4 regions of the Bradyrhizobium barranii subsp. barranii genome follow, and region 1 is predicted to be linked to each of the others. Evidence: predicted binding sites of a transcription regulator. Region 1 holds the regulator's gene; each other region holds the start of a gene.
The links. Region 1 encodes LexA, which represses DNA repair genes until DNA is damaged. Its sites were predicted from a motif close to TGTTCNNNNTGTGTTCNG; they were not measured.

Region 1 (7,460 bases):
CCCGGGCGATATCTGGACGTCGTAAGGTTTTAGTTCGGTACCGCCGCCTTCGGCGCGGGCTTGGCGGCGACCGCATTCGCGGTCACGCCGTGCAGGAAGTCGTAGGCCGCATGCAGGGCCTTGTCGTCCTTCTCTTCCGGCGGGACGTAGGACTGCGATCCGGTCTGCTCGGTGCCGTCGGCGGCCTGCAGATGGCCGCGCATCTGCGACTCCGCCATCGTATCCATCCGGCCCTTCAGCTCGGGTGGCACGTCCTGCAGGATCTCGATGTCGGGCGCGATGCCCTGGGCCTGGATCGAGCGGCCCGACGGCGTGTAATAGCGCGCCGTGGTCAGCGCCAGCGCGCCATTGCCGGCGCCGAGCGGAATGATGGTCTGCACCGAGCCCTTGCCGAACGAGCGCGTGCCGATGATCGTGGCACGCTTGTGGTCATGCAGCGCGCCGGCGACGATCTCCGAGGCCGAAGCCGAGCCGCCATTGACCAGAATCACCAGCGGCTTGCCCTTGGTGAGGTCGCCGCCATGGGCGGTGAAGCGCTGGGTCTCTTCGGGATTGCGGCCGCGGGTCGAGACGACCTCGCCGCGCTGAAGGAAGGCGCTCGACACCGAGACGGCCTGGTCGAGCAAGCCGCCCGGATTGTTGCGCAGGTCCATCACGTAGCCGACCAGCTTCTCCGGCGGAACGTCCTTGGAGATCGACGCGATCGCCTTCTTCAGGCCGTCGGTGGTCTGCTCGTTGAACGAGGTGACGCGGATATAGCCGATGTCGCCGTTCTCGACGTGGAAGCGCACCGGACGCACATGGATGATCTCGCGCTTGATCGCGACGTCGAGCGGAGCGTCGGCGCCCTTGCGCACGATGGTGAGCTTGGTCTGGGTATCGACCGGCCCTTTCATCTTGTTGACGGCCTGCTCGAGCGTCATGCCCTGCACGGCATCGCCGTCGATCTTGCTGATGAGGTCGCCGGACATGATCCCGGCCTTGGACGCCGGCGTGTCGTCGATCGGCGAGACGACCTTGACCAGGCCGTCCTCCATCGTGACCTCGATGCCGAGCCCGCCGAACTCGCCGGAGGTGGTCTCCTGCATCTCGGTCCAGGCCTTGTCGTTCATGTAGCGTGAATGTGGGTCGAGCGAGGTCACCATGCCGGTGATCGCACCCTCAATCAGCTTGGAATTGTCGGGCTTCTCGACATAGCTCGCCTTCACCCGCTCGAACACTTCGCCGAACAAGTTGAGCCGGGAATAGGCATCATCCGCGCTCGCTGCCGCCCGTGCCGCCCATACTCCACCGTGCGGGCTGGCGACCAGAAGGGTTAGACACGCTCCCGTGAGTGCGCCCAGGGGGAACAGCAGGTTTTTCCGCATGGATAGACTGGCCTTCTTGCTTGGAGCTTTGCTTTGGGCTTGTGAGGCGCCATGCAAATGGCGATCCAGCCCGCTGTTCACAATACCATTCTGGTTTCTTCAAGGCCGGGACGCCACGCTGGCGGGTACATCGTAAAAATCTCTTCGCCCGGGCCTAAACTTTTGGCAACGTTCCGAAACCGTTTCGCGCAACGCGGGAATCGGCCGGCCGGCCCACGCCTCTCAGCTATGCGATTTTAGGATGGTTTTGGAGGGCCGGACACGATAGGCGATGACAATAACGCTTCAAATTCTCGGGAGGACAACAATGAATGACGCGCCCCGCATCCGGCCGGAAAGGAACGTCGAACTCGGCGCCAGCGCCGAGCCATTCCAAAACCTGCACGAATTCATCCGCAAGGCGCGCGCCAACCTCAACCAGAACGCCTGGGACTATATCGTCGGCGCCGCCGAGACCGAGACCACGATGCGCCGCAACCGCATGGCGCTGGACGAGATCGCCTTCCGGCCGCGCGTGCTGCGCGACGTCCGCGAGGTCGACGGCTCGGTCGAGCTGTTCGGGCGCCGGATGCGGCTGCCGGTGGTGCTGGCCCCTGTCGGCGCACTGGAGATCTTCGATCCGGATGGCGCGGCGAGCGTCGCCCGCGCCTGCGGCACCTTCGGCGCGGCGCACATGCTGAGCTCGGTGTCCGAGCCCGGCCTGGAGAAGACCGCCGAGGCCGCCCCTGATGCGCTGCGGCTCTATCAACTCTATGTGCGCGGCGACGACGATTTCGTCGCCGATGTCGTCAGCCGGAGCGAGAAGAACGCCTACGCCGCCTTCTGCCTGACCGTTGATACCGCCCATTACAGCCGTCGCGAACGTGACATTGCCAAGCGCTATGTTCGCGAGAGCCGCCTGCGCGCCACCGGCGGCGATTACCAGAAGGGCCTGGAGTGGCGGACCGTGAAGATGATCAAGGACAAGTTCAAGATCCCGCTCATCCTGAAGGGCATCGCCACCGCCGAGGACGCCCGGATCGCGGTCGACCACGGCGTCGAGTGGATCTACGTCTCCAACCATGGCGGCCGCCAGCTCGATCACGGCCGCGGCGCCATGCATGTGCTGCCCGAGATCGTCGACGCCGTGAAGGGACGCGCCAAGATCATGGTCGACGGCGGCTTCTGCCGCGGCACCGACATCGTCAAGGCGATCGCGGCGGGCGCGGACATGGTCGGCATCGGCCGGCTGCAATGCTGGGCATTGGCCGCAGCCGGCGAGGCCGGCGTGAGGCGAATGCTGGAGTTGCTCGAGGACGAGGTGCTGCGCTGCCTAGGCCTCTTGGGCGCCACCTCGTTCGCCGAGGTCGACAAGTCCTGCCTGCACCAGGCGACCGCAACGAATGCGCCGAGCGTGTTCAGCGCGTTCCCGCTGTTCGACCATGACCCCTATCGATATTGAGTGAAAGGATGCAATGAGCTCGCTCTCTCCCGGCAGCGCGGACGCGCTCCTGTTCGATCTCGGCCGCGTCGTGCTCGACATCGATTTCTCCAAGGCGATCGCCTGCTGGGCGGGACATGCCGGCTGCAAGCCGGAAGCCATCGTCGCGCGCTATGTACGGGACAGCGAAGCCTATCGGCTGCACGAGGTCGGCAAGATCAGCGACGAGGCCTATTTTGACTCGCTGCGCGTCTCGCTCGGGATCGGCATCTCGGACGCGCAGTTCCTGGAGGGCTGGAACGCGATCTTCGCCGGCGAGATGCCCGATATCGCCGAGCTGCTGCCGCGTGCGGCCAAGCAGTTGCCGCTCTACGCCTTCTCCAACACCAACCGGCCGCATGTGGACCACTTCTCGAAGGAATATGCCGCCCTGCTCGGCCATTTCCGCGAGCTGTATCTGTCGTCCAGCATCGGCCTGCGCAAACCCGATGTGGAGGCCTTCGACCATGTCGTGGCGGCGATCGGCGTGCCCGCGAACCGTATCGTGTTCTTCGACGATCTTGCCGAGAACATCGAAGGAGCGCGGTCGCGCGGCCTGACCACGGTCCACGTGACCTCGCCCCGCGACGTCGGGAACGCCCTCAAGGCGCTCGGAATCTGATCTCTGGCCGGCAAGCCGACGGGCCGCGAATGGAACTATTTTGCCTGGGGGCGAGGAACCAAAACCCTTTGTGCATTTTTATACGGAGTTCCCGGAACGATTGCCCCTCTCAGGACTCATGAGTCCGTTGGGAATTCTACATCGGGCTTATCGTCGTGTTGGGCAAAACCTACCTCACCAAGCAGGCCTCTCTGCTGATGAAATTCGCCAGGACCACATCGGATTCTGAGCTTTCCGCCAAGCTGATCAGCAAGGCCGCCGACCTGAAATCCCAGGCCGACCCGCTGCCTGACAGGGATCAGGGCCCCGCAGCGCCGGACGTCAGTCCGTACAAGCAGCCGGGGAGCTGACCGATGCTGGCCGTGGCTCTCGTCTTTCTCGTCCTCGCCATGGCCATCCTCGTACCGGTCTGTCTCGCCTTCTGGATCATGCCGCGGCGGACTTGATGCTCACCCTTCATCGCAGAGCGGATGACGCAGGATAAATCATCCTGCGCGGCCACTGTTTTGCCTCTGCGCCTGCACTCGGCTAGAACTCTCGCCGCCGATTTGCCCGAACGGGCCCAGCAGGAGTTTTCACCCGTGGCCCTGATGCCGGTTTCCGACGCGCTCGCTGCGGTGCTGGCGGGCGCAGAGCCGCTGCCTGAAGAGATGATCGCGCTCGACGCAGCCTTCCACCGCGTGCTCGCGCGCGACGTCGCCGCGCGGCGCACGCAGCCGCCGCAGGCGATGTCGGCAATGGACGGCTATGCGGTGCGCGCGGTCGATGCGGCGAAGATCGAATCCCAGCTCACCCTGATCGGCGAGGTCGCGGCGGGCCGCCCGTTTGCGGGATCGATCGGCGCCGGCGAGGCCGTGCGTATCTTCACCGGCGGTGTCGTTCCCGATGGCGCTGATGCGGTCGTGATCCAGGAGGACACGATCGCGGACGGCAAGCGCATCACCATCAAGGAAGCCGCCGTAACGGGGCGGCACATCCGCCCCGCCGGCGTCGACTTCTCGGAAGGCGACGTGCTGCTGCGCAAGGGAGCCCGGCTCACCGAGCGCGACCTCGCGCTCGCCGCCGGCATGAATTACCCGCAATTGCCAGTCCGGCGACGCCCGAAGGTCGCGATCCTCGCGACCGGCGACGAGCTGGTGATGCCGGGTACGACGCCGGGCCACGGCCAGATCGTCTATTCCAACGGCTACGCCCTGCACGCGCTCGCCCGTAGCGAGGGCGCCGATACCATCGACCTCGGCGTTGCCGCCGATACGCTGGAGGCCACCACGGCCGGCATCGGCCGCGCGCGGGAGAGCGGCGCCGACATCCTGATCACGACCGGCGGCGCGTCGGTCGGGGACCACGATCTGGTCCAGCAGGCGCTGAGCGACGAAGGTATCTCGATGGCGTTCTGGAAGATCGCGATGCGGCCGGGCAAGCCGATGATGAACGGGCGGCTCGGCGCGATGCGCGTGATCGGCCTGCCCGGCAATCCCGTGTCATCCTACGTTTGCGGCTTCCTGTTCATGGTGCCGTTGATTCGCGCGCTTTCGGGCCGTTCGATGATTCATCACCGCCGCGAACGCGCGGTGCTCGGCCGCGATGTCGGCGCCAACGACCAGCGCGAGGATTACCTGCGCGCACGCCTCGAGCTGCGCGATGACGGCACGCTCGTCGCCCTTCCGGTCAATCACCAGGATTCCTCGCTGCTTGCGAATCTCGCTGCGGCACAGGCACTTCTCGTGCGCGCGCCATTCGCGTCGAAGGCCGAAGCCGGCACGCCTTGCGAGGTCTTGCGGCTGCCCGTCTGAGCGCTTCGTTCGCGTGCGTTCCGCGAACTTTGTCGCGTTCACGGTAAATTAAGCAGTTGCGGAACATGTATCGAACATATAGTGTCCGTTCATGATTTGTTTCGAGAATGTAGCGGCTTACTGCTGAATTCAGCGTCTCGGAATCGAACGACATCAACCGGGGGATTTTGGTCGAGATGTTAACGCGCAAACAATACGAGCTCCTGCGGTTCATCAGCGAACGGCTGAAGGAAAGCGGCGTGCCGCCCTCCTTCGATGAGATGAAGGACGCGCTCGACCTGCGCTCGAAATCGGGCATCCATCGCCTGATCACTGCGCTCGAGGAGCGCGGCTTCATCCGGCGCCTGCCCAACCGGGCCCGCGCCATCGAGGTGATCAAGCTGCCCGAGCTTCAGGCCGCTGCCGGCAGCCGCCGCGGCTTCACGCCGAGCGTCATCGAAGGCAATCTCGGCAAGGTCCGCACGACTTCGAGCCCGCCGGCGGACGAGGGCGAGCGCCCCGTCGCGGTCCCCGTGATGGGCCGCATCGCGGCCGGTACGCCGATCGAGGCCTTGCAGACCCGCAGCCACACCATCAGCGTACCGCCTGACATGCTCGGCTCGGGCGAACATTACGCGCTCGAAGTGCGTGGCGATTCCATGGTCGAGGCCGGCATTCTCGACGGCGACATGGCGCTGATCCAGCGCAACGAGAGCGCCGATACCGGCGATATCGTGGTGGCGCTGATCGACGACGAGGAAGCGACGCTGAAGCGCTTCCGCCGCCGCGGCGCCTCGATCGCGCTCGAGCCCGCCAATGCGGCCTATGAGGTCCGCATTCTGCCGCCCAACCGGGTGAAGATCCAGGGCAAGCTGATCGGGCTGTACCGGAAGTATTGATACCGGACGTGCCGGTATCGGTTATTTGGCGCCCCGCGCGCTTTCGATCGGCATCGCCGATCCGAGATTGGAGCGGACGATTGTCCGCTTCCGCTGGATAGTCTTTCTGGTTTCGCGCAGATTATCCGGCCCCTCCTCCAGCGGTAAATCCTCGGCACGCCGCACGAAGCAGCCCTGCTTCGCGGCCTTCAGGTTCGAGGAGAAGTCATGCGCCGGATCGTTCTGAGCACAATTGCTGTGGCGCTGATCGCAGCATCAGCGTCGCAAGCCTTGGACGTACAAGCCTTGGCCACGCAAGCCTTGGCCGCGCAATCGCGGCCCCATGTCCGCAAGGACACCGCCGTAAGCGAGCAAGTCCGCAAGGCCCTCGACGCCGTCGACCAACCGTCGCGGCCGGGCTGGCAATATTCCGGCTGGTCGGCGCCTGCGGGGCGCTGACACGCGCCTGCAGAATGCAAAGGGGCGGGCTTTGTTCCTGGCAGATTCGGGAAAGTTAATGTGATTGCGGCCTGCGGCGGCGAGCCGTAGATTTGCCTACAACCCGGCAGAACGTTTGGTATTTCCACTCTGATAGAGGCCTGCGCCTCGATTAAGAGACGTGGGTCGCTATCCCTGCATGAGGAGCACCCGATGTGTGACTACAGCCTGCATGCCGTCGCGTCGCGTCCCGCCGAAGTCGGCGAGACGATCGTCACGACAACCTTCCGCGGCACCTCGACGCGCGGCTTTGCCTCCGCGGCCGATCCGACCGTCGCGGTCTGCCTGCTCCCGGGGACGGAGCTCGCCTTCGCCGACAACGTCCGCTACGACAATCGCTGGATCTGGACGCGCACCGTCAATTCGCGCGTCGGCAAGTTCGGCAAGATCGATCCGCACATTCCCGATCGTCATCATGATGCGATCGAATTCCCCGACGGCAAATCCGTGCTGGTGACGCAGCTGGTCGAAGGCCAGCGTGCGACCGTGCTGCAGCTACCGGTGACCCAGCCGCTCGGCGAGCGCGAGCACAAGCCGCAGACCATCACCGACAGCCGGACAACCATCACCCGCCTGCCGATCGGCTGATGCAGCCATTCCCGGCCGGCAGGTCGGGCCAGGATTGAAATCGCCATCGCCGGCCGAGGCCGGCGAGATGGTGTCGTTTGTGTCCCGCGAAACTCCATCGGGCGGACCAAGCCGTGGCGTCTCCCACCGCACGAAGTTTGCGCTGTCCTGCCTGAATTTTGAACGTCCGTTCCGCAGCCAAATGGCCGATGCTTGGTGCGGCTTGAGACGGCGGGCACGTTCGATGAAGACCTTCATTCGCGTCGTTGAACTCTGGGTGCCTGACCGCACGCGCAT
Region 2 (7,460 bases), 150 kb from region 1:
CCTGTTCTACGGCACCGGCGGCTACGCCTGGATCGACAACAAGATCACCCTCTCCGCTCTCGGCCTGACCGCATCGGACAGCAAGTGGCACTCCGGCTGGACCGTCGGCGCGGGCGTCGAGGCGTTCTTCGCTCCGCAGTGGTCGGTCAAGGGCGAGTACCTCTATCGCAGCCTCGGCGGCGAGACCTACTTCTCGGGCGCCCTGCCCACCGGCACGCTCAACTTCCACACCGTGCAGGTCGGCGTGAACTATCACTTCGGGGGCCCGGTGGTCGCGAAGTACTGAGCTTCGCTTCCAACGCACCGCGTTACGAAAGGCCGGCCTTGCGCCGGCCTTTTTGTTTTCGCGCGTCCAGATCCAGGCCAACCGATTCCCAACGTTTTCGGGGAAAGCTGTGGTATCCCGGCGACACAACCTTCGGCTTCAATGGTGTAGAGCAATGACATCGGTTGGGTCATTGGGTCGGCCGTTTTTGGTCGACAAAGAGAAACGAAACTGGGGAATTGAAATGAAGAAGGTTTTGCTGGCCTCGGCCAGTCTGTTCGCACTCAGCGCGTTGGCTCCCGCCTCGGCGGCCGATTTGGCGGCCCGCCCCTACACCAAGGCGCCCATTGCTGTGGCCTCGATCTACAACTGGAGCGGGTTCTACCTCGGCATCAACGGCGGCGGCGCTTCGAGCCGCAACTGCTGGGATGTCAACAATATCTTCGGCGTTGCGGGTCCGGACACGGCTGAAGGCTGTCACAATGCGACAGGCGGCGTCGTCGGTGGCCAGGTCGGTTATCGCTGGCAGTCGGCCAGCTGGGTGTTCGGCCTTGAAGCCCAGGGCGACTGGGCCAATCTGAAGGGCTCGAATACGAGCGTGGCGCTTGCTCCGCTGGTCAACGAGACCAAGATCGACGCGATCGGCCTGTTCACCGGCCAGGTCGGCTATGCCTGGAACAATGTGCTCTGGTACGTGAAGGGTGGCGCGGCGGTCACGCATGCCAAGTACAACGGCACGGTCGTCGGCGTGGTCCTCGACAGCGCAAGCGAGACGCGCTGGGGCGGCGCGGTCGGCACCGGCCTCGAATTCGGCTTCGCGCCGAACTGGTCCGTTGCGATCGAATACGACCATCTGTTCATGGGCAAGCGCAACAACTCGTTCACGATTCTCGGCATCAACGACCGCATCGACCGTATCAAGCAGGACGTCGATATGGGCACGGTCCGCGTGAACTACACCTTCGGCGGCCCGGTTGTGGCGAAGTACTGACCTTCGCCATCAACGCCCATCGCGTTACGAAAGGCCGGCTTTGCGCCGGCCTTTTTGTTTTCGCGCGCACGGCGCGAGCGCTTGCGGACAAGTTCCATTTTTCGGCGCGCTGTGACCCTCCGGTGACAGACTGTCGCACCTCGAAGGTTGTATCGAAGATCGCAACAACTTTGGCCTTGGGGGGTCCGTCTTGAACAAGTTTATGCTTGCCGCCGCCGGCATAGTCGCGATGACCACGTCCGTTTCGGCGGCCGACCTGGCGGCGAGCCCCTACACCAAAGCTCCTGCCCCGATGATCGCCGCGGTCTACGATTGGAGCGGCTTCTACATCGGCGCCAACGGTGGTGGCGGCTGGAGCCATAATTGCTGGGACATCGTCACCAACATCCTCGGTGCGCCGGTCACTCCCCCCGCATCGGAGGGCTGCCACACCGCGACCGGCGGCGTGGCCGGCGGCCAGGCCGGCTTTCGCTGGCAGAGCGCGTCGTGGGTGTTCGGCGTGGAAGGCCAGGGCGACTGGGCTCACCTTAGCGGCTCCAATGGACCGAGCCTGGCTGCCGGCGGCGTCGGCTCTGACCGCTCGAAGATCAACGCCTTCGGCCTCGTGACCGGCCAGGTCGGCTACGCCTGGAGCAATGTGCTGTTCTACGCGAAGGGTGGTGCGATGGTTGTGAGCGACAAATACGAGGGCTTCACCACCGCCACCGGCTTCGTGTTCGACAGGGCGAATGAAACGCGCTGGGGCGGAGCGATTGGTGCTGGCCTCGATTTCGGCGTAACGCCCAACATCGTGGTCGGCGTCGATTATGTGCACGGCTTCATGGGATCGCGCGACAACCGCTTTACGTTCAACAACGGCACGTTCTCGCGCGCCGATCGGATCCGCCAGGACGTTGACATTGCAACGGCCCGCGTCAGTTACAGGTTCGGCGGCCCCCTCATCGCCAAATACTGATCTTCGCCTCCGACGCCATCGCGTTACGAAAGGCCGGCCTTGCGCCGGCCTTTTTGTTTTCGCGCGAGGGTGCACCCAACCGTCTTGGAGTCGTGAGGCGCGCGCAAGGCGTCCGCGAATGGCTTTGGCGAGTTGGGGACGTGACATGAAGACGTGGATGCTGGCTGCGGTCAGCCTGTTCGCACTCGGCGCGGTCGCGCCGGCTACCGCCGCCGATCTCCCGATCTACAAGGCGCCGGCGGCCGCCATTCCCGTCTATGACTGGAGCGGCATCTATGCCGGCATCAACGGCGGCGGCGGCTTGGCCCATGCCTGCTGGGGCGTGACCCGCGCGCTCGGCATCGCTGTCGATCCGGCCGTTGGCGAAGGCTGTCACAATGCGGGCGGTGGCACAGTCGGCGGACAACTCGGCTATCGCTGGCAGAAGTCGCGCTGGGTGTTCGGCATCGAGGGCCAGGGCAACTGGGCCGACTTCAAGGGCAGCAATGTCAGCGTGGCGTTGGCGCCGATCACGAACCAGACCAAGATCGACAGCTTCGGTCTCTTCACCGGCCAACTCGGCTACGCCGTGAACAATCTGCTGCTCTACGGCAAGGCCGGCGCAGCCGTGGCCCACGACAAATACGACACCTTCTTTCCGGGCGCGCCAGCGGCGGCGACGTTCAACAGCGTCAACCAGACCCGCTGGGGCTACGCGATCGGCATCGGCGTGGAATGGGGCTTTGCCGAGAACTGGTCGGTCGGCGGCGAGTACAACCATGTCTTCCTCGGCCATCACAGCGCTGACTTCGCAACGCTCATCGGCGGCTTCGCCCCGCGCACCGACCGGATCGGCCAGGATATCGACATGGGCCTGATCCGCATCAATTACCGCTGGGGCGGCCCGGTCGTCGCCAAATACTGAGACAAAGCTTCCCTCAGGAACCTCCAAGTCCTGATCACGTGCGGATTGCCCCAAATCCGCATTCAAAGGCGAACGAAGGGCTGGCCTCGCGCTGGCCCTTCGCATGTTCCGGGCGCCCCGCTCCTGCCAGATGCCGCCAGCGCGCCAACAATCCGTTGACGATTCGCACACGCCACTGGAAATCCGTCCCCGTTCTTCCTACGTTCGCTGCCATACCCATCGGCGCCGATCCCGGTTCCGGGCGATGCGCGCCTTTTTTGTTGGCGCGATCGCGCACCTTTGGATTCCTTGAGGGCAACTCGGATGGATGAAGTGATCAAGGCGAAGCGCCAACAGCAGAACGCGGGATCCAGCCTGCGCGCAATTACGATCCGTGGCGCGCGCGAGCACAACCTCAAGAATGTCGACGTCGAGATCCCCCGCGACAAGCTGGTGGTGTTCACGGGGCTATCCGGCTCCGGCAAATCCTCGCTCGCCTTCGACACCATCTATGCCGAGGGCCAGCGCCGCTACGTCGAATCGCTGTCGGCCTATGCGCGTCAGTTCCTGGAGATGATGCAAAAGCCTGATGTCGACCAGATCGACGGCCTGTCGCCGGCGATCTCGATCGAGCAGAAGACGACGTCGAAGAACCCGCGCTCGACCGTCGGCACCGTCACCGAGATTTACGACTACATGCGCCTGCTCTGGGCGCGCGTCGGCGTGCCCTATTCGCCCGCCACGGGTCTGCCGATCGAGAGCCAGACCGTCTCGCAGATGGTCGACCGCGTGCTGGCGCTGCCCGAAGGCACCCGCCTCTATCTGCTCGCCCCCGTCGTCCGCGGCCGCAAGGGCGAGTACCGCAAGGAGCTCGCCGAATGGCTCAAGAAGGGCTTTCAGCGCGTCAAGATCGACGGCACCTTCCATGAGCTCGCGGAGGCGCCGACGCTCGACAAGAAATTTCCGCACGACATCGACGTCGTGGTCGACCGCATCGTGGTGCGCGCCGACATCGGCCAGCGCCTCGCCGAAAGCTTTGAGACCGCGCTGAAGCTCGCGGAGGGCCTCGCCGTCGTCGAGTTCGCCGATGCGCCTGCAGCGGCTGCACAAGCCGAAGAAAAGAAGAAGACCGCAAAAATTCACGACAAGAGCGGACCCGAGCGCATCCTGTTCTCCGAAAAATTCGCTTGCCCCGTCTCCGGCTTCACGATTCCGGAGATCGAGCCGCGCCTGTTCTCGTTCAACAATCCCTACGGCGCCTGCCCGGCCTGCGGCGGCCTCGGCGTCGAGCAGCATGTCGACGAAGACCTCGTCATCCCCGACAAGGAGCTCCCCATCGGTAAGGGCGCGATCGCGCCCTGGGCCAAGTCGTCGTCGCCTTACTATATTCAGACGCTGACCGCGCTCGGCAAGCACTACAAGTTCACGCTGACCACCAAATGGAAGGATCTGCCGAAGAAGACGCAGAACGCGATCCTCCTTGGCTCGGGCGAGGACGAGATCAAGTTCTCCTACGAGGACGGCGTCCGCTCCTACGACACCAAGAAGCCGTTCGAGGGCGTCATCACCAACATCAACCGCCGCTATCGCGAGACCGAGAGCGAGTGGGCGCGCGAGGAGCTCGCAAAGTATTTCCACGACGTCCCCTGCGAGGGCTGCAAGGGTTTCCGGCTGAAGCCCGAGGCGCTCTGCGTCAAGATCGGCGGCAAGCATATCGGCGAGATCTCGGAGCTGTCGGTCAGGAAGGCCGGCGAATGGTTCGAGACCGTGCCCGAAGCGCTGAACACGCAGCAGAACGAGATCGCCGGCCGCATCCTCAAGGAGATCCGCGAGCGCCTCACCTTCCTGCTCGACGTCGGCCTCAACTACCTCACTCTGTCCCGCTCCTCCGGCACGCTGTCCGGCGGCGAGAGCCAGCGCATCCGCCTCGCCTCGCAGATCGGCTCGGGACTGACTGGCGTGCTCTACGTGCTGGACGAGCCCTCGATCGGCCTGCACCAGCGCGACAACGCCCGCCTGCTCGATACGCTGAAGCGCCTGCGCGACCTCGGCAACACCGTGATCGTGGTCGAGCATGACGAGGACGCGATCCTGCTTGCCGACTACGTCCTCGACATCGGGCCCGGCGCCGGCATGCACGGCGGCAACATCGTCGCCGAAGGCACGCCCGCCGAGATCATGCGCAACCCGAAATCGCTCACCGGCAAATATCTCACCGGCGAGCTCGAGGTCGAGGTGCCGGAGCGGCGGCCGCCGAACCATCGCCGCACCATCAAGGTGGTCAACGCGCGTGGCAATAACCTCAAGAACGTCACGGCCGAGATTCCGCTCGGCCTGTTCACGGCCGTCACCGGCGTCTCCGGCGGCGGCAAGTCGACGCTGCTGATCGACACGCTCTACAAGGCCATCGCCCGCAAGCTGAACAACGCCAGCGAAGGCGCCGCCCCCCACGATCGCATCGAGGGCCTCGAGCACATCGACAAGATCATCGACATCGACCAGTCGCCGATCGGCCGCACGCCACGTTCGAACCCCGCGACCTACACCGGCGCCTTCACGCCGATCCGCGAATGGTTCGCCGGCCTGCCCGAGGCGAAGGCGCGCGGCTACGAGCCCGGCCGCTTCTCCTTCAACGTCAAGGGCGGCCGCTGCGAGGCCTGCCAGGGCGACGGCGTCATCAAGATCGAGATGCACTTCCTGCCCGACGTCTACGTCACCTGCGACGTCTGCAAGGGCAAGCGCTACAACCGCGAGACGCTCGAGGTCCTGTTCAAGGGCAAGAGCATCGCCGACGTGCTCGACATGACCGTCGAGGAAGCCGCCGACTTCTTCAAGGCGGTGCCGCGCGTGCGCGAGACCTTCCAGACCCTGCACCGCGTCGGCCTCGACTACATCCATGTCGGCCAGCAGGCGACGACCCTGTCGGGCGGCGAAGCCCAGCGCGTCAAGCTTGCAAAGGAACTGTCCAAGCGCGCCACTGGCCGCACACTCTACATCCTGGACGAGCCGACCACCGGCCTGCATTTCCACGACGTCAAGAAGCTGCTTGAGGTGCTGCACGAGCTGGTCGCACAGGGCAACACGGTCGTCGTCATCGAGCACAATCTCGAAGTCATCAAGACCGCCGACTGGGTCATCGACCTCGGCCCCGAAGGCGGCGACGGTGGCGGCGAAATCGTCGCCTGGGGCCCGCCGGAGGATATCGCCAAGGCGCCGCGGAGCTATACGGGGAAGTTTTTGGAGCCGGTGCTGAAGAAGGCGCGGAAGCCGAAGCGGCGGAGCACGAGCGAGGCGGCGGAGTAGAATTCACTCTGCCTCGTCCGCGGGATCATCGGGGAAAGTCTGCAAGTGTCCGCGATGCCCAGCCGCACCTACAAGCTCTTCCGCAAGGCAATCCTTGCCGAGCAGCAGGTAACCTGCATCTACGAGGGGCGTTATCGCGAGCTCTGCCCCCACATCATCGGCACCAACAAGATGGGTGAGGAAGCCGTCCTCGCCTGGCAATTTGGCGGCGAGAGCAGCGGACCGCTGCCGCAATGGCGATGCCTGAAGCTCGCCAATATCACCAACGCCCGCACGCGCGATGGCCACTGGCACGAGGGCGGCTCTCACCGGACTACGCAGACCTGCGTCAGCAACATCGATCTCGACATCAATGTTCACGTGCGCAAATTGCGGTGACACACTCTGCCACGCATTCGTTCACGAGCCAGAGCGGGTATTCCGAGATGATGGCCTTGGTCGTCATGCCAGCCCCAGCTCCCGCAACACCAATTCGACCGGCACACGCGTCCCACGGATAACGAGCTTGCCATCCATGATCGCAGGGTTGATTTCAATGCGCTCGTGTCGCATGACTGTCCTCGAATTCTCCTGAAATAATAGCACGCCACATCACGTTTTTCAGCGAACTCCAAAACCCTCCTCAAATGCCCTACTCCCTCGCCATCTTCGACCTCGACGGCACGCTGGCCGACAGCTTTCCGTGGTTTCGGCGCACCATCAACGACATCGCCGATCGCTTTGGGTTTCGCCGCGTTGCGGATGAGGATGTCGAGGGGCTGCGGCATGCCTCGACGCGCGAGATCCTGAGCCGGCTCGAGGTGCCGCTGTGGAAGCTGCCGGCGATCGCGCGGCATGCACGGCGGTTGAAGGCGGAAGCATCGGCGGAGATTGCGCTGTTTCCTGGCGTCGAGCCTATGCTGCGGACGCTCACCGATAACGGTGTGCAGCTGGCGCTCGTGAGCTCCGACAGTGAGGCCAATGCGCGACAGAAGCTGGGTGACGCCGCCGCGCTGTTCTCGCATTTCGACTGCGCCGCCTCAGTATTCGGCAAGCCGGCCAAATTTCGCCGCGTGATCCGGCG
Region 3 (7,460 bases), 3.4 Mb from region 1:
CGGCCCGTGCCCGGCCTGCTGCACGGCCCGGTCCACCCAATAGTCATGATTGCCCATGACGGCATGGACGCCGAGCGGTGCCTTGAGGCCCGCGAGCACCTTCGCCCATTCGCTCGACGGAATGATGCGCGTGACCTGGTGAACACCCGCGACATAGTCGCCGAGCAACACGATGACATCGGCGTTGAGCGCATTGGTGCGATCGACGATGCCCTCGATCCGCTCCAGCGACATCCAGGGATCGCAGGCATGAATGTCGGTGACGATGGCGATCTTGAGCGGAAAATCCGCCGGCCATTGCCGCGGGGTCGGGTGATAGCGGGTGACGCGGAGCCGCAGCGGCTCGATGCCGACGCCATAGGCCGCGGTCGAGACGCCGAGCGCGGACAGGCCGCCGATGGAACGAATGAGATGACGACGCGTGATCATGGAAGTCCGATGGTGATGCAGCTTTGTGATGCGGTCCGATTGGAGCGGAATTGGGGTCCGCTCGTGCAGACGGCCTGCATTTGCGTGCAGACCGTTTGCACAAAGGTTACCGGAAGTTCATGACAACCGACGCACCTTGCATCAACGCAATCAGTCGTCGCTCTCGTCCGTGCCGAACAGGCCGAACTGTGCCGCGGCATCGCGCGAGGGCTCGGCGATGCCGAGATGGCGGAAGGCGTGCGAGGTGAGCAGGCGGCCGCGCGGAGTGCGCTGGAGATAGCCGCACTGAATGAGATAAGGCTCGATGATGTCCTCGATCGCATCGCGCGGCTCGGACAAGGCGGCGGCCATCGTCTCCACGCCGACCGGGCCGCCGCCATAGTTCTGCGCGATGGTCGTGAGGTAGCGGCGGTCCATGGCGTCGAGGCCGGCGGCGTCGACCTCGAGCGCGCTCAGCGCGTGGTCGGCGATCTTGCGGTCGATCGAGGCGGCATCGGCGGCGGAGGCGAAATCGCGCACGCGCCGCAGCAGGCGGCCGGCGATGCGCGGCGTACCGCGGGCGCGGCGCGCGATCTCGTTGGCACCGTCGGCGCTCATGCCGACATTGAGCACGCGCGCGCCGCGGGTGACGATGCTTTCCAGCTCTTCAATGGTGTAAAAATTGAGCCGGACCGGGATGCCGAAGCGGTCGCGCAAGGGATTGGTGAGGAGGCCGGCGCGCGTGGTAGCGCCGACGAGCGTGAATTTCGACAGCTCGATCTTCACCGAGCGTGCCGCCGGGCCCTCGCCGATGATCAGGTCGAGTTGAAAGTCCTCCATCGCGGGATAGAGCACTTCTTCCACCGCCGGGCTCAGGCGATGGATCTCGTCGATGAAGAGCACGTCGCGCTCTTCGAGATTGGTGAGGAGCGCGGCGAGATCGCCGGCCTTGGCGATCACGGGCCCCGAGGTGGCGCGAAAGCCGACGCCGAGCTCCTTGGCGACGATCTGCGCCAGCGTGGTCTTGCCGAGGCCGGGGGGGCCTACGAACAGCACGTGATCGAGCGCCTCGCCGCGCTTGCGCGCCGCCTCGATGAAGATCGAGAGGTTCTTGCGCGCCTGCTGCTGGCCGACGAAGTCGGACAGCGATTGCGGACGTAGCGCGGTGTCGCCGACGTCATCGGAGCGGCGCTCGGGCGTGACGATGCGTGGGGGAGTGGTCATGCGGGCAGGATAACACGATGCAGCGGTTTCGCGAGCCACCAGCACAGGCTGGCCGGAATGACGGCGACGACGGCGAGCATCGCCGAAAGCTTCAGCGCCTCGGGCGCGGAACGGACACTCGGCACGATCACCGCCGAGGTTTCGGAGGGCACGACGAACATGCCAACCATGACGAAGCCGGCCGCACCCACCGCCGCGGCGAGCCACGCCATCCAGATCATGTTGAGATCGGCGTAGACCGCCGCCAACGCAAATATCAGGCCGGCGACGACTGCAGGAAGGAACGAGGCGAGAATCGTGACGATGGCCAACAGCACGACCGCGATCGAAACCAGAGCACGCAGTGCTTCCAGTTCGAGGAACACGAGAAACATCTGCAGCACCGCGGCGCCGAGCGCCGTTACCGTCACAGCAACCAACGCGGCGGTCGTCAGCGGCCCGACAATGGAGAAAATCACGACGATACCGGCCACGCGCGAAAGGCGACGAAACAGGGCGGCGACGGGATTGGCGTGGGCCGCGCTCACTTCGACAGCTCCTTCAGGCCTAGCCGGATGAGTTGCGCGGTCTCGGCGCTCTCGCCCGCGCTGCGCGATGCGGATGCAATAGCGGCAGCCGCCTGCGGCTGGCCGTAACCGAGATTGACCAGCGCCGAAATCGCATCTGCCACCGGGCGCGGCGCGCGCTGGTCGTCAACGGCACCGGCGAGATGGACGACGGCCGGATCGACATTGGCGAAGGCCGGCGCCTTGTCCTTCAATTCGGTGACGATGCGCTCGGCGACCTTGGGGCCGACGCCGGGCGTGCGCGCCACCGCGGCCTTGTCGCGTAGCGCGATGGCGTTGGCGAGATCGGAAGGCGCCAGCGTGCCGAGCACGGCAAGCGCGACCTTGGCGCCGACGCCCTGCACGGTCTGGAGCAGGCGAAACCATTCGCGCTCCTGGTCGGTGCGGAAGCCGAACAGCTTTATCTGGTCCTCGCGGACGTAGGTCTCGATCGACAACACGGCGGCCTCGCCCGGCGACGGCAGATGCTGCAACGTCCGCGTCGAGCAGTGCACCTGATAGCCGACGCCGCCGACGTCGAGGAGCACATAATCCTCGCCGTAGGAATCGATCAGGCCCTTGAGCTTGCCGATCATAAGCCCGCCACCTTCAGCCTGAGCGCCGTGCTTTGGCGATGATGGGCGTGGGTAATGGCGATGGCGAGCGCGTCGGCGGCGTCCGCTGACGGCGGCTCGGCTTTCGGCAGCAGAATCTTCAGCATCATCGCGATCTGGTGCTTGTCGGCGTGGCCGGCGCCGACCACCGTCTTCTTGACCTGGTTCGGCGCGTATTCGGCGACAGTAATGCCGAACATCGCAGGCGCCAGCATGGCGACGCCGCGGGCCTGGCCGAGCTTCAGCGTCGCGACGCCGTCCTTGTTCACAAAGGTCTGCTCGACCGCGGCTTCCATCGGCTTGTGACCGGACAGGACGGCGGCAAGCCCCTCATGGATCGCGAGCAGCCGGCTCGCCAGCGGCAAATCGTCCGGCGGTTCCACCGAGCCGCAGGCGACGTAGATCAAACGATTGCCCTCGGCCTCGATCACGCCCCAGCCGGTGCGGCGCAGGCCGGGGTCGATGCCGATGATGCGAACGGGGCCACGAATCGGGAGCGCAGTCATGGGCCAGTGATAGCGGCTGGCTGCGGTGGGGGAAACAGAAACAGAACGGAAGTAACAGGGGAAGTGGGGTGTCGCGATTGGGTGCCCGCGATGACGACCACAAGACACGCGGTCATACCCCGCGAAAGCGGGGTATCCAGTACGCCGCGGCTTCTCCGTTTCCCTCTGACGTCTCTGGAATACTGGGTCGCCCGGTCAAGCCGGGCGACGACAGCAGAATCTGGGACAGGAGAGCGACCTCAGCCGCCCATCTTCGCGACCAGCGCGTCCGACACCTCGAAATTGGCGTAGACGTGCTGGACGTCGTCGTGCTCGTTGAGCAGGTCCATCAGCTTCAAGAGCTTCTCGCCGGTCTCGTCGTCGACCGCGACCGTATTCTGCGGCTTCCAGATCAGCGCGGCCTTGCGCGGCTCGCCGAACTTGGCTTCCAGCGCCTTGGCGACGTCGCGATAGCTTTCGGTCGAGGCGTAGATCTCGTGTCCGCCTTCGCCCGAGACCACGTCATCGGCGCCGGCCTCGATCGCGGCATCCAGCACCGCGTCGTCGGAGGCGACGCTGCGGTCGTATTCGATGATGCCGGTGCGGTCGAACATGAAGGAGACCGAGCCGGTTTCGCCGAGATTGCCGCCCGACTTGGTGAAGAAGGAGCGGATGTCGGAGGCGGCGCGGTTGCGGTTGTCGGTCAGCGCCTCGACGATGACGGCGACGCCGCCGGGGCCGTAACCCTCGTAGCGGATCTCGTCATAGTTCTCGCCCTCATTGCCGAGCGCCTTCTTGACGGCGCGCTCGATATTGTCCTTCGGCATGTTCTCCTGGCGCGCCGCGATGATGGCGGCACGCAGGCGCGGGTTCATGTTGGGATCGGGGGTGCCCAGCTTGGCCGCGACGGTGATTTCCCGCGCCAGCTTGCCGAACAGCTTCGACTTCTGGGCATCCTGCCGCCCCTTGCGGTGCATGATGTTCTTGAATTGGGAATGTCCGGCCATGCGTGTCTCGTCAGGAATCGTGCGCCAAAGGTGAGCGTGGGAAGCGCGGCCTTATAGGCCGCCAACCCACCGGAATGAAAGAGGCTCTACGACTTTAAGGTAATATCGTAGTGGCCCGTGCCTAGGAGTCAGGCACCGTTAACCCTGATTTCATTCCGGCCTGCGAAAATAGCAACCGCCCGTTCCCCGACAAGAGTGACCTGATGGCGTTCGCATTGTTTCGGAAGCGTCTGCCCGACTTGTCCGCGCCCGTGGCAACCCCACAGGCCGCGCCGTCGCCGGTCGATCCCGCGCCTGCCCCGTCGGCCGAGGCCGATTCCGCCCGGGAAATCCTGGAACTGCTGGAACTCGAGCTCGGCGCCATGATCCGCCAGCTCGAACGGGCCGCCAACTCGGTCGCCGGCGGCGCGGAGGCGACCGCGGCAACGCTCGCGGATATTCGCGAGCGCACCGACGCCCTCACCGGTCGGACCAATGCCGCGCAGTCGAACGCCTCGACCTTCGCCCATGCCGCCGACAAGTTTACCCAGTCCGCGCAGGGCATCGGCGCGCAGGTGCGCGAGGCCGGCAAGCTCGCCGACGAAGCGAGCGCCGCGGCGCAGGAAGCCCGCGCCAATGTCGACCGCCTGCGCGAATCCTCCGCCGCCATCGGCAATGTCGTCAATCTGATTGCACAGATCGCGCGGCAGACGACGCTGCTCGCGCTCAACTCCACCATCGAGGCCGCGCGTGCGGGTGCGGCCGGCAAGGGCTTTGCGGTCGTCGCGACCGAAGTGAAGGCGCTCGCGGTGCAGACCCAGGGCGCGACGGAGGAGATCACCAGGAAGATCGACGCGCTCCAGCGCGACGCCGCCGGCTCGGCCGACGCCGTGCATCGCATCGCGCAGGCGATCGAGGCGATCCGCCCGGTGTTCGACACCGTCAACGGCGCGGTGGCCGAGCAGAATGCCACCACCAGCGAGGTCTCCGGCAACGCGGCCAGCGCGTCGCAGTTCATCATCTCGGTCGGCGAGAGCGCGGCCGAGATCGATGCCGCGACCAAGGCGGCCGAGACCCACGGCGAGAACGTCGCCAGCGCCGGCAAGGCCGTCACCACCTTCGCACGGAAGCTGAAATCGCGCTGTGCGGTGCTGCTGCGCCAAAGCGAGCACGACGACCGCCGCAAGACCGAGCGGCTGCCCTGCCATCTCAAGTTCGAAACCGCGCGCGGCATGTTGCAGGTCTACGAGATCGCGATGGACGGCGTGCTGATCGGCGGCGCGGAGGCGGCGAAGCTTGCCACGCAGGCCATCGTCGACGGCACCCTCGAAGGCGTCGGCGCCTGCCGCCTGCGCGTGATCGAGCAGTCCAAGGCCGGCGCCCGCGCGCAGTTCGTCAGCCCCAACGCCGATCTCAGCGAGAAGATCGAAGACAGGCTCTGGTCGATCCACGAGGAGAACACCGAGTTCGTCACTCGCGCCATGGAAGCCGGCACGGCGCTGACCCGGATTTTCGAGCAGGCGGTTGCACGCGGCGAGGTCGGGATCGACGACCTCTTCGACACCGATTATGCGGAGATCGCCGGCACCAATCCGCAGCAATACCGCACGAAATATCTGGACTGGGCCGACCGCGCGCTGCCGCCGTTCCAGGAAGCCTTTCTCGCCAAGGAACCGCGCATGGCATTCTGCGCCATGGTCGACCGCAACGGTTTCCTGCCGGTGCACAACAAGATCTATTCGCATCCGCAGCGGCCGGGCGACACCGCCTGGAACACGGCCAACAGCCGCAACCGGCGGATCTTCAACGATCCGGCAGGGCTCGCCGCCGCCCACAACCTGCGCTCGTACCTGGTCCAGAGCTATGCGCGCGATATGGGCAACGGCAACACCGTGATGATGCGCGAGATCGACGTTCCGATCCGCGTCCAGGGCCGGCACTGGGGCGGATTCCGCACGGCTTACAAGCTGTAGTGCACGCTCAGGCAAGACGCCGGCCGCGAATCATCCTTTAAGGCTGGAATTGGAATGGGAATGCCGCGGGGAGCCGGCGAACGGCTCTGACTGGAGGACTCTCAAAACATGTCCGTCGCACAACTGGCAGTCCTGGACACCGGCTCCGACCGGACACTTGCCGAACGTCTGATCGACCAGCTCGCTGACCGCATCGGCGGCCTCGGCGTCGAGCTCGCCGACATCGCCGGTAACGTCCAGGAAGTCGCAAACCGCGTCGCGAACCAATCCGAACGGTTCCATCACCTCCAGGAGACGGCCGAGACGATGGTCTCGGCCAATCACGATATCGCCAATGCCTCACAAGCGGTGCAATCGACCGCATCAGCGGCGGTCGGCGAGATCGCGCAGTCGCGCGGCGCGGTCGACACCGCGGTCAGCCACATCTCCGAGCTCGTCGCAGCCGTGGAGCGAATCGAGGCGCGCCTGAGCGCGGTCGGCTCGGCGCTGGCGCAGGTGGCAAAAGTGTCCGGCTCGATCGAGGCGATCGCCAAGCAGACCAATTTGCTCGCGCTCAATGCCACCATCGAAGCGGCCCGCGCCGGCAATGCCGGCCGCGGTTTTGCAGTGGTGGCGAGCGAGGTCAAGAATCTCGCTGAGGCCACCCGTGCGGCCACGCATCAGATCTCCGACACCGTGCGCGATCTCGACGGCCAGATCGAAGGCCTGATCGGCGAGAGCAGCGACGCCTCGCAACGCGCCAAGACTGCCGGCGAAGGCGCCCAGCAGATCTCCGGCATCATCTCGCGGGTCCAGCAGGGTTTTGCCTCGGTGGAAGCGGAGATCGACAGCGTCACGCGCGCCGCGACCTCCAATCTCGGCCATTGCGACACGGTCATCAGCGAGCTCAACGAGCTCGCCAAGGGCGTCGACCTGTCCTCGCGCGATCTCAAGAACGCCGATCAGCGCGTGACAAAACTGCTCGACACGTCCGAAGCGCTGATCGCAATGATCGCCGACAGCGGCGTGGAGACATCGGATGCGCCGCTGATCCGCGTCGTCGTCGAGACCGCAAAGCGGATCTCGGACGAGTTCGAGGCCGCAATCGACCGCGGCGAGATCACGCTCGACCAGCTCATGGACGAGAACTACCGGCAAATCCCCGGCACCGATCCCAAGCAATACAAGACCAACTACGTCGACTTCACCGACCGCGCCCTGCCCGCCATCCAGGACCCGATCCAGA
Region 4 (7,460 bases), 4.3 Mb from region 1:
GGCGGGATACCAGATTACATAGATACCGGTCGGCCATTTCACGAAAGCCGCCGAGAAGGCGTCGCCGAGCTTTTCGAACTCGTCTTTCGCCTCGAACGGCGGGTCGATCAGCACGAGCCCGCGCCGTTCCTTCGGTGGCACGAAGGCCGGCAGCGCGACCCAGCCGTCGAGATCGACCACGCGCGCCTGTTCGTCGCGGCGCAGCACACCGATCAGCGCCTTGCGCGCCTTCGGCTCGAGCTCGCAGGCAACGAGGCGGTCCTGCGGCCGCAGCAGGCCGCGCGTGATCAGCGGCGATCCCGGATAGGTCTTGAGCTCGCCCTTCGGATTGTAGGCGCGAACGATGTCGAGATAGGGCTTGGCCAGCGCCACGGCGTCGTTCGACAGGCGCGCCTGCATCAGCCGCGCGATGCCGGTCAGCCATTCGCCGCTGCGGCGCGCCTCGTCGCTTTCGAGATCATAGAGGCCGGCGCCGGCATGGGTGTCGATGACACGGAATGCGCCCGGCTTGTCCTGAAGGTAGGTAATGATGCGCGCGAGCACGATGTGCTTGATGACATCGGCGAAGTTTCCGGCGTGGAAGGCGTGACGGTAGTTCATGAGACAGGACTACGCTACGTCTCGGCTTGAGCAAAGCGGCATGCGCGTCTGTGCCGGCATGGACCCCGATTCTGCAGCGCACCGCCGAACCGGCGCTGCGTCCGGGGCACAAACACTTGGACTAGTACCCGGAATCAGAGCTGAGTGATACGGCGGCCTTTGAAACGGCGTTGACGGACCTTTTTCTTGGTCCAGACGAAGGGCTCGGCTCTGTCGTTGTATGCGTTGACGTAGGCATCGATGTGTTCCTGAAGCTGCTTGAGGCTCGTGAAGGAGGTGCCGCTGAGCGACTGCCCCTGCAAGATGGAAAACCATACTTCGACCTGATTGAGCCATGACGCACTTGTCGGCGTGAAATGAAATTGCACGTTGGGGTGGGCCTTGAGCCAGTCCTCGTTCTTTTTATGGGTGTTGAGGTTGTCGAGGATGACGTGAAGCTTGCGGTTCGGAAAAGCCGCGGTGACGCTGTTCATGAAATCGAGAAACTCGACGCGGCGCCGGCGTTTTGAATTGGTCGCGATGATCTTTCCGGTGGCGACTTCGAGCGCCGCAAACAATGTTGTGGTGCCATGCCGCTTGTAATCGTGGCTTTGGCCGGTTAAGGCGCGGCCATTGGGCAACTTCAGATAACCCTGCGCTCGCTCCAAAGCCTGGATCGAGGGCTTCTCGTCCACGCACAGCACAATGGCCTTCGCCGGCGGCGCGACATAGAGGCCGACAACATCGGCGGCTTTGGCCGTAAAGTTCGGGTCGTTGCTCTCGCACCAGGACTTGCGAGCCACCAGGTCAATCTTGTGGCTGCGCAGGAACCGCCAGACATATTGGACATCGACATCGCCCAGCGCCTCGGCCAGCAGGGGGCCGGTCCAGCGCGCAAACCCTTGCGGTGGCGGCTTATCCAGCAGCTTCAGAATCCGCTTGTCGGTCGTCTTCGTATAGATCGGCTGCTTGCCAGGCCGCGGCTTGTCTTGCAGCCCTTCAAGGCCATGGTCGGCATAGCGATGCCGCCAAAGGCTGACAATCCGCGGCTGGACCCCAACTTCCTTGGCGATCGACCGGGTGCTGCGCCCATCCGCCGCCAACAGAACTATCCGCGCCCGCTTCAAATCGCGCTGCAACGTCACCGGTGAGCGACAGCACGCCTCAAGCACCTTGCGATCTTTCCTCGAAAGGTGGACTTCTCTTGCTTCGGGTATCATCCCGACCTTGAATCACGACTCACGTTCCAAGAAAAGTGGGTACTAGCCACCTCTGATCGGCGGCATCGTCACCTGGTCGCGGCGGCAGGCGCGGCGCTCGATCTCCTCGCAGGCCCGGAATTGCAGGTCCTTGCTGAGGCAGATGCGGACCTCGGAGAGCCGGGTCCGATTGCAGGTGACCGAGATGGCCGCGTTGCTCAGGCCCGCATTGGCCTTGATGAAGGCTTCCTCCACCTCGCCCGGCGCCACGGTCTTGGCCTGCGACAGTTCGAGATATTCCGCGGGGATCTTGATCGCGGCGCGCGCCTTTCGGATCGTCTCGAAATAATTGCGGCTGTCGAGCCCCGAGCAGGTGCCGTGCTTGTCCCACTCGTTGAAGATCAGCCCCGGCGCCGGCATCAAATCGAGCATCGAAGAGACGATGTTGCGGTTCAGGCGTGGCGACGGCCGCTGGCAATATTCGGGGAAGCCATTCTCATATTGCGGCCACAGCCCGTGCACCACGAACGCGTAGGGCCGCCCGCTGCACTGCATCTGCGAGCGACCGCCGCCGCCGCGGTTGCGCTCGGACGCCTCCTCGCAGAACGAGGGCGACCATGACAGCGACAGCACATAGAAGTCGAATTCGCCGGGCGCGTTCTGCCGTTTGTCCTGGGCCTTCGCGCCGCCCGGCAGCGCGACCAGCCCGGCGGCCAGAACCAGAGGAAGGGTCAGTGAGATCACGAGACGGGTGAACGAATGCAATCTAAAATGAAACATGGCGACGCCCCTCAACTAGACTGTGCAATCAGCCTAGCAGGCAACAAGAACATTTCAAGAACAAAATTCGGGCCGGCCCGCTGGGCGCCTGATCAGTCCGATTCAGGCCTTTCGATCGAGGCTCAGGGCCTGGCGGCGCGGCAGGACGGATTGTAGGCCCAGTTGCGGTCAAGCCCGACCACGCACCATTCCACACCATTGCCGTAGCCGGAGAAGCCGCCATCCTCGATGATCGAGAAATGCACCTTGCGCACCTTGCCGTCATTGAGCATGGCGTCGCCGGTGCAATAGCGGCGCGGAATGTTGTCGGACTGCCAGGGCCGGAACGCGATCTCGTGAACGGCGGCGAAGCCGGTGATCTTCAACGAGGAATTCCAGAACGAGCTTTCCTTCTCCCAGAACTGGGTGGCGATGGTCGGCAGCGCCCTCTCGCAATCGACGACGGCGCCGTCATAGCGCGGCCCGTTCAGCCAGAAGTTCAGCTCCAGCGGATTGGCAGCCCTGGCCTCACCGAGCGACAGCGCTCCGAACATGAGGCCAAGCAAGGTGGCAAAGCGGAGCGATTTCAGGGGGAGGGCGCGCATGGGCAATCCGGACAGCTGGGTCTTGCGAAGGATGGACGGTGCCGCGAAGGCCGGGGCAGGTCAAGTGCAGCGCGGCAACACTTGGCCAAGAGTTGACCCCAACCTCGCAGCCGGCGGGGCATCAGTTCTTTTCATGGACCTCCCGGCACCGTAAACTGGCGCCAACCAATTGGAGTGACGGGAATGCGAATCATTGCGGCCGCGGGCTTTCTTGCCCTGGGTATGATGGCCAGCCAGTCGGCACGCGCCGATCTCCTTCCGGTGCCTCCGTTCAAGGGCAACGACACCGGCGGCATCATCGCTTATTCGCTGGCGACCCAGGCGGATGCGCGGCAGGTCGCGGTCGATCACTGCGCGCGCTACGGCAAGGTCGTGAAATTCCTCGCGGTGCAGGCCTTTGAGGGCGGCTACATCTCGTTCTCCTGCCGTTGGGTGCCCTATGGCGCTGCCCAACAGCCGATCCGCACGCTGTACTGAGGCGCTTTCGGAACGTTGGGAGCTTCCCACATGACGCGCAAGCTCGCTTTGCTCGGCTCGGCCCTTTGTCTTGTGGTGTCGGCAGGCAGCGCCGGCGCTGACGATCTGCCGGTGCGCAAGGCCGGTCTCTGGGAAATGAAGATGGTCAGGACCGGCACGCCCATGCCGGAGATGACCATGCAGCACTGCACCGACGAGACCGTCGACAAGGAGATGAACAACAACGTCTCCCCGATGGCCAAGCAGATCTGCGCCAAGCAGGACATCAAGAAGACCGCGACCGGCTATGTCAGTGATTCCGAGTGCAACGTCGCCGGCATCAGCACGACCTCGCATGCCGAGATCACCGGCGATTTCAACTCGGCCTATACGGTGAAGACCTCGTCGCATGCGCAAGGCGGCGCCGCCGGCGCAGCAGGCCGCGACACCACGATGCAGCTCGAAGCCAAGTGGCTGGGGGCCTGCAAGCCCGACCAGAAGCCCGGCGACATCGTGATGCCCGGCGGCTTCAAGATGAACGTGCGCGACATGGACAAGTTGAAGGCGTTGCTGCCGAAGTAGGTTTGTCTTCCCCTCTCCCCTTGTGGGAGAGGGTGTCTCGCCGCGTAGCGGCGAGACGGGTGAGGGGTATCTCTCCGCGCGTGACTCTCTTACTTCTGAATTCGAGGAAACAACCCCTCATCCGGCGCTTCGCGCCACCTTCTCCCACAAGGGGAGAAGGGAAGAGCCGCCTACACCGGAATCCGGACACTCGCCCTTAATCCCCCCATCGGGCTGTCGCCGAGGGTGATGTCGCCGCCATGCGAGCGCGCGATGTCGCGGGCGATGGCTAGCCCCAAGCCCGTGCCGCCTTCGTCCTGGTTGCGGGCGTTGTCGAGACGGAGGAACGGCTTGAACACCTCTTCGCGCAAGTGCGCGGGAATGCCGGGGCCGTCGTCCTCGACCGTGACGGTCAAATAACGGTGATCGCGCTGGCCGTTGATGGCGATGCTCTTGCCGTAGCGCGCCGCGTTGGTGACGAGGTTGGCGAGGCAACGCTTGAACGAGGCCGGCTTCACGGTCACCACGGGCAGGCCGTGGAACGCGACGGTCGCGGTGTGGCCGTGGCGCTCGGCGTCGCTGCGCAGCTCCTCGAGCGCCTGCGCCATGTCGGTCGGCTGCGACTGCTCGCCGGAATCGCCGCGGGCAAACGCAAGGTAGTCCTCCAGCATCATCGACATCTCGTCGACGTCCTTGCGCATGCCCTCGAGCTCCGGGTTGTCGCCAATCAGCGCCAGCTCGAGCTTGAACCGGGTCAGGATGGTGCGGAGATCGTGGCTGACGCCGGCAAGCATCGCGGTGCGCTGCTCCATCGTGCGCTCGATGCGTGACTTCATCTCGAGGAAGGCGACCGCCGCGCGCCGTACCTCGCGCGCGCCGCGCGGCCTGAAGTTCGGCGCCTCGCGGCCCTTGCCGAAACTCTCGGCGGCGTCTGCCAGCCGCAGGATCGGCTTGATCTGGTTGCGCAGGAACAGCACGGCGACGATCAGGAGGATCGAGGAGGTGCCGACCATCCAGAACAGGAAGATCTCCGAGTTCGAGGCATAGGCGGCGCTGCGCTGCGCGAACACGCGCATTACGGCATCGTCGAGCTGGATGCGGATCTCGACGAGGTTGGAGCGGCCGACGGTGTCGATCCAGAACGAGCGTCCGATCTGGCGGCCGAGCTGCACCGACAGCGTCTGGTCGAGCAGCGAGAAGAACGGCTTTGGCCCCGGCGGCGGCATGTCACCGGCAGGCAGGAAGTCCACCACGAGCCCGAGGCGCTGCTGGGCGATGCGGCGGATCTCGTTGCGGTCCTTGTCCTGCGGATAGCCCTTGTAGACGTCGATCAGCGCGGCGATGTCCTGCACGACAGCAGCCGACAGGCGGCGCGTCACCGTGTTCCAGTGCCGCTCCATGAACACGAAGGCGACGACCGATTGCAGGATCACCATCGGCACGATCATGATGAGGAGCGCGCGCGCATAGAGGCCGGTCGGCATCCAGCCTTTGAACGCGTTGCCCATCCAGCCATAGGCGGCGGAGACGCGGCCGGCGGCGCTCTTCAACAGCGTCAGGCCGGTATCGATCGTGCTCATCGGTCGCGCTTCACTGCTTTATGGCGAGGCCACCAGGCGGTAGCCGATGCCGCGCACCGCCTGGAGGAACAGCGGATTGGCGGGGTCGGTCTCGATCTTGCGCCTGAGGCGGTTGATCTGCACGTCGACGGCGCGCTCGTTGACGCTGCCATTGCCGGTGAGCGCGCTGCGCGGCACGGTCTCGCCCGGTGTCTCCGAGAGAATCCGCAGCATCTCGCGTTCGCGGTCGGTGAGGTGAATGACCTCCTCGCCCTGGCGCAGCTCGCCGCGATCGAGATGGTAGACGTAAGGGCCGAACGCGATCTTCTCCACCGCGGCGGTTTGCGGCGGCGGTGCGGCGCGCTTGAGGATGTTGTTGATGCGCAGCGCAAGCTCGCGCGGCTCGAACGGTTTTGCCACGTAATCGTCGGCGCCGATCTGCAGGCCCTCGATGCGGGCTTCGGCCTCGTGCCGTGCCGTCAGCATCACGATCGGCACCGAGGAGGAAGTCCGGATGAAGCGGGCGAGATCGAAGCCGGTCTCGCCGGGCATCATGACGTCGAGGATCAGGAGATCGAAATGCAGGCCCATGAGCTTCGAGCGTGCATCGCCGGCGCTTGCGGCGGTGGTGACGCGATAGCCTTCGCTGGCGAGGAAGCGCGACAACAGATCGCGGATGCGGCGGTCGTCGTCGACCAGCAGCAGATGCGGCGCATCGTCGGCCGGTTCTACCGGCGGGCGGGCGAGCGTGGCAGCGAACGGCACGTTCACTCCTTTCCGTCCTGATTGACGTTGGCGAAGATCGTCTCCAGCACCTTGTCCGGATCGTCGCGGTCGATCATCGCGCGCAGGAAACGCTTGACGGTATCGGCATCCTGCGGCGCCAGCTCGGCGAGCGCCTTGGTGATTCGCGTGGTCTGGAGCCCGGCGAGCTTCTGCACCAGCGCCTCGCCCTTCGGCGTCGCGTAGAGCAGGCGCTGGCGGCGGTCATTGTCGCCGGTCTTCTGCACGATATAGCCCTCGTCCAGGAGCTGCTTGAGCACGCGGCCGAGCGACTGTTTTGTGATGCGCAGGACATCGAGCAGGTCGGCCACCTTGAGGCCGGGATAGCGATAGACGAAATGCATGACCCGGTGGTGGGCCCGGCCGAAGCCGAAAGCCTCCAGCTCCTGGTCGGGATCGCCGACGAAATCACGATAGGCGAAGAACAGCAGTTCGATGATATCCCAGCGCAAATTGCCTCCATCGCCTGCGGCCGGCCGCGGCTCGGCTGCGTCTTGAGAGGGAGTTGCGAAATTTATGTCAGGCATATTGACGTATCTTGGGTTCAATGTTACAAAACGATCAGCCCGCACGAAATTTTAGATCGCTTCGCGTCGGGTGGCAGTTCTAGGAGCGGCCGGAGAGAGCCGGACAGGCGGCGACGGCCGAAGCAGATCTACCGTGCGATTGTCGAGCGGCATTTCGGCAAAACATACTGGACTTCCGCCTTCCGCAAAAGCATGTCCTCGGCGACATGCTGGCCACGGAAACCGGCCGTAACAAGGCTGGCGGCGGTCCAGCCACAACCTAATCAAGCCAGCCGGGCCCAAACAGGGCAGGCGGGCGCCAGAACAGCGCCGCTACCGGCAGCGGGAGGCAAGGACATGAGTATGAAATTCGACATCCAGCCCGCATCCAATCCGACATCCGAGAAGGACCGCGTCGCCAAGCTGGTGGATCCCGGCTTCGGGCGGGTCTTC

Region 2: the regulator LexA is predicted to act here: its motif matches at 3,306-3,323, upstream of uvrA (excinuclease ABC subunit UvrA).
Region 3: the regulator LexA is predicted to act here: its motif matches at 3,328-3,345, upstream of ruvC (crossover junction endodeoxyribonuclease RuvC).
Region 4: the regulator LexA is predicted to act here: its motif matches at 2,604-2,621, upstream of J4G43_RS08535 (ribonuclease T2 family protein).

What each region holds. Positions count from the first base shown of each region.
Region 1 covers NZ_CP086136.1:6,013,569-6,021,028, forward strand. The annotation lists gene J4G43_RS29055 (S41 family peptidase) at 30-1,367, opposite strand; gene J4G43_RS29060 (alpha-hydroxy acid oxidase) at 1,675-2,808, shown strand; gene J4G43_RS29065 (HAD family hydrolase) at 2,822-3,448, shown strand; gene J4G43_RS29070 (hypothetical protein) at 3,604-3,798, shown strand; gene J4G43_RS29075 (molybdopterin molybdotransferase MoeA) at 4,030-5,241, shown strand; gene lexA (transcriptional repressor LexA) at 5,418-6,119, shown strand; gene J4G43_RS29085 (hypothetical protein) at 6,327-6,557, shown strand; gene J4G43_RS29090 (hypothetical protein) at 6,750-7,184, shown strand; gene J4G43_RS29095 (GAF domain-containing protein) at 7,408-7,460, shown strand, end outside.
Region 2 covers NZ_CP086136.1:5,861,010-5,868,469, forward strand. The annotation lists gene J4G43_RS28330 (outer membrane protein) at 1-286, shown strand, start outside; gene J4G43_RS28335 (outer membrane protein) at 510-1,256, shown strand; gene J4G43_RS28340 (outer membrane protein) at 1,486-2,211, shown strand; gene J4G43_RS28345 (outer membrane protein) at 2,357-3,115, shown strand; gene uvrA (excinuclease ABC subunit UvrA) at 3,419-6,397, shown strand; gene J4G43_RS28355 (hypothetical protein) at 6,443-6,775, shown strand; gene J4G43_RS28360 (DUF433 domain-containing protein) at 6,839-6,949, opposite strand; gene J4G43_RS28365 (HAD-IA family hydrolase) at 7,024-7,460, shown strand, end outside.
Region 3 covers NZ_CP086136.1:9,407,474-9,414,933, forward strand. The annotation lists gene J4G43_RS45585 (metallophosphoesterase) at 1-429, opposite strand, end outside; gene ruvB (Holliday junction branch migration DNA helicase RuvB) at 580-1,632, opposite strand; gene J4G43_RS45595 (hypothetical protein) at 1,629-2,159, opposite strand; gene ruvA (Holliday junction branch migration protein RuvA) at 2,156-2,773, opposite strand; gene ruvC (crossover junction endodeoxyribonuclease RuvC) at 2,770-3,297, opposite strand; gene J4G43_RS45610 (YebC/PmpR family DNA-binding transcriptional regulator) at 3,537-4,283, opposite strand; gene J4G43_RS45615 (methyl-accepting chemotaxis protein) at 4,487-6,235, shown strand; gene J4G43_RS45620 (methyl-accepting chemotaxis protein) at 6,344-7,460, shown strand, end outside.
Region 4 covers NZ_CP086136.1:1,746,260-1,753,719, forward strand. The annotation lists gene J4G43_RS08525 (23S rRNA (adenine(2030)-N(6))-methyltransferase RlmJ) at 1-600, opposite strand, end outside; gene J4G43_RS08530 (IS630-like element ISRj1 family transposase) at 735-1,799, opposite strand; gene J4G43_RS08535 (ribonuclease T2 family protein) at 1,842-2,558, opposite strand; gene J4G43_RS08540 (hypothetical protein) at 2,681-3,142, opposite strand; gene J4G43_RS08545 (hypothetical protein) at 3,326-3,619, shown strand; gene J4G43_RS08550 (DUF3617 domain-containing protein) at 3,650-4,180, shown strand; gene J4G43_RS08555 (ATP-binding protein) at 4,351-5,739, opposite strand; gene J4G43_RS08560 (response regulator) at 5,758-6,489, opposite strand; gene J4G43_RS08565 (MarR family winged helix-turn-helix transcriptional regulator) at 6,486-7,028, opposite strand; gene J4G43_RS08570 (branched-chain amino acid aminotransferase) at 7,365-7,460, shown strand, end outside.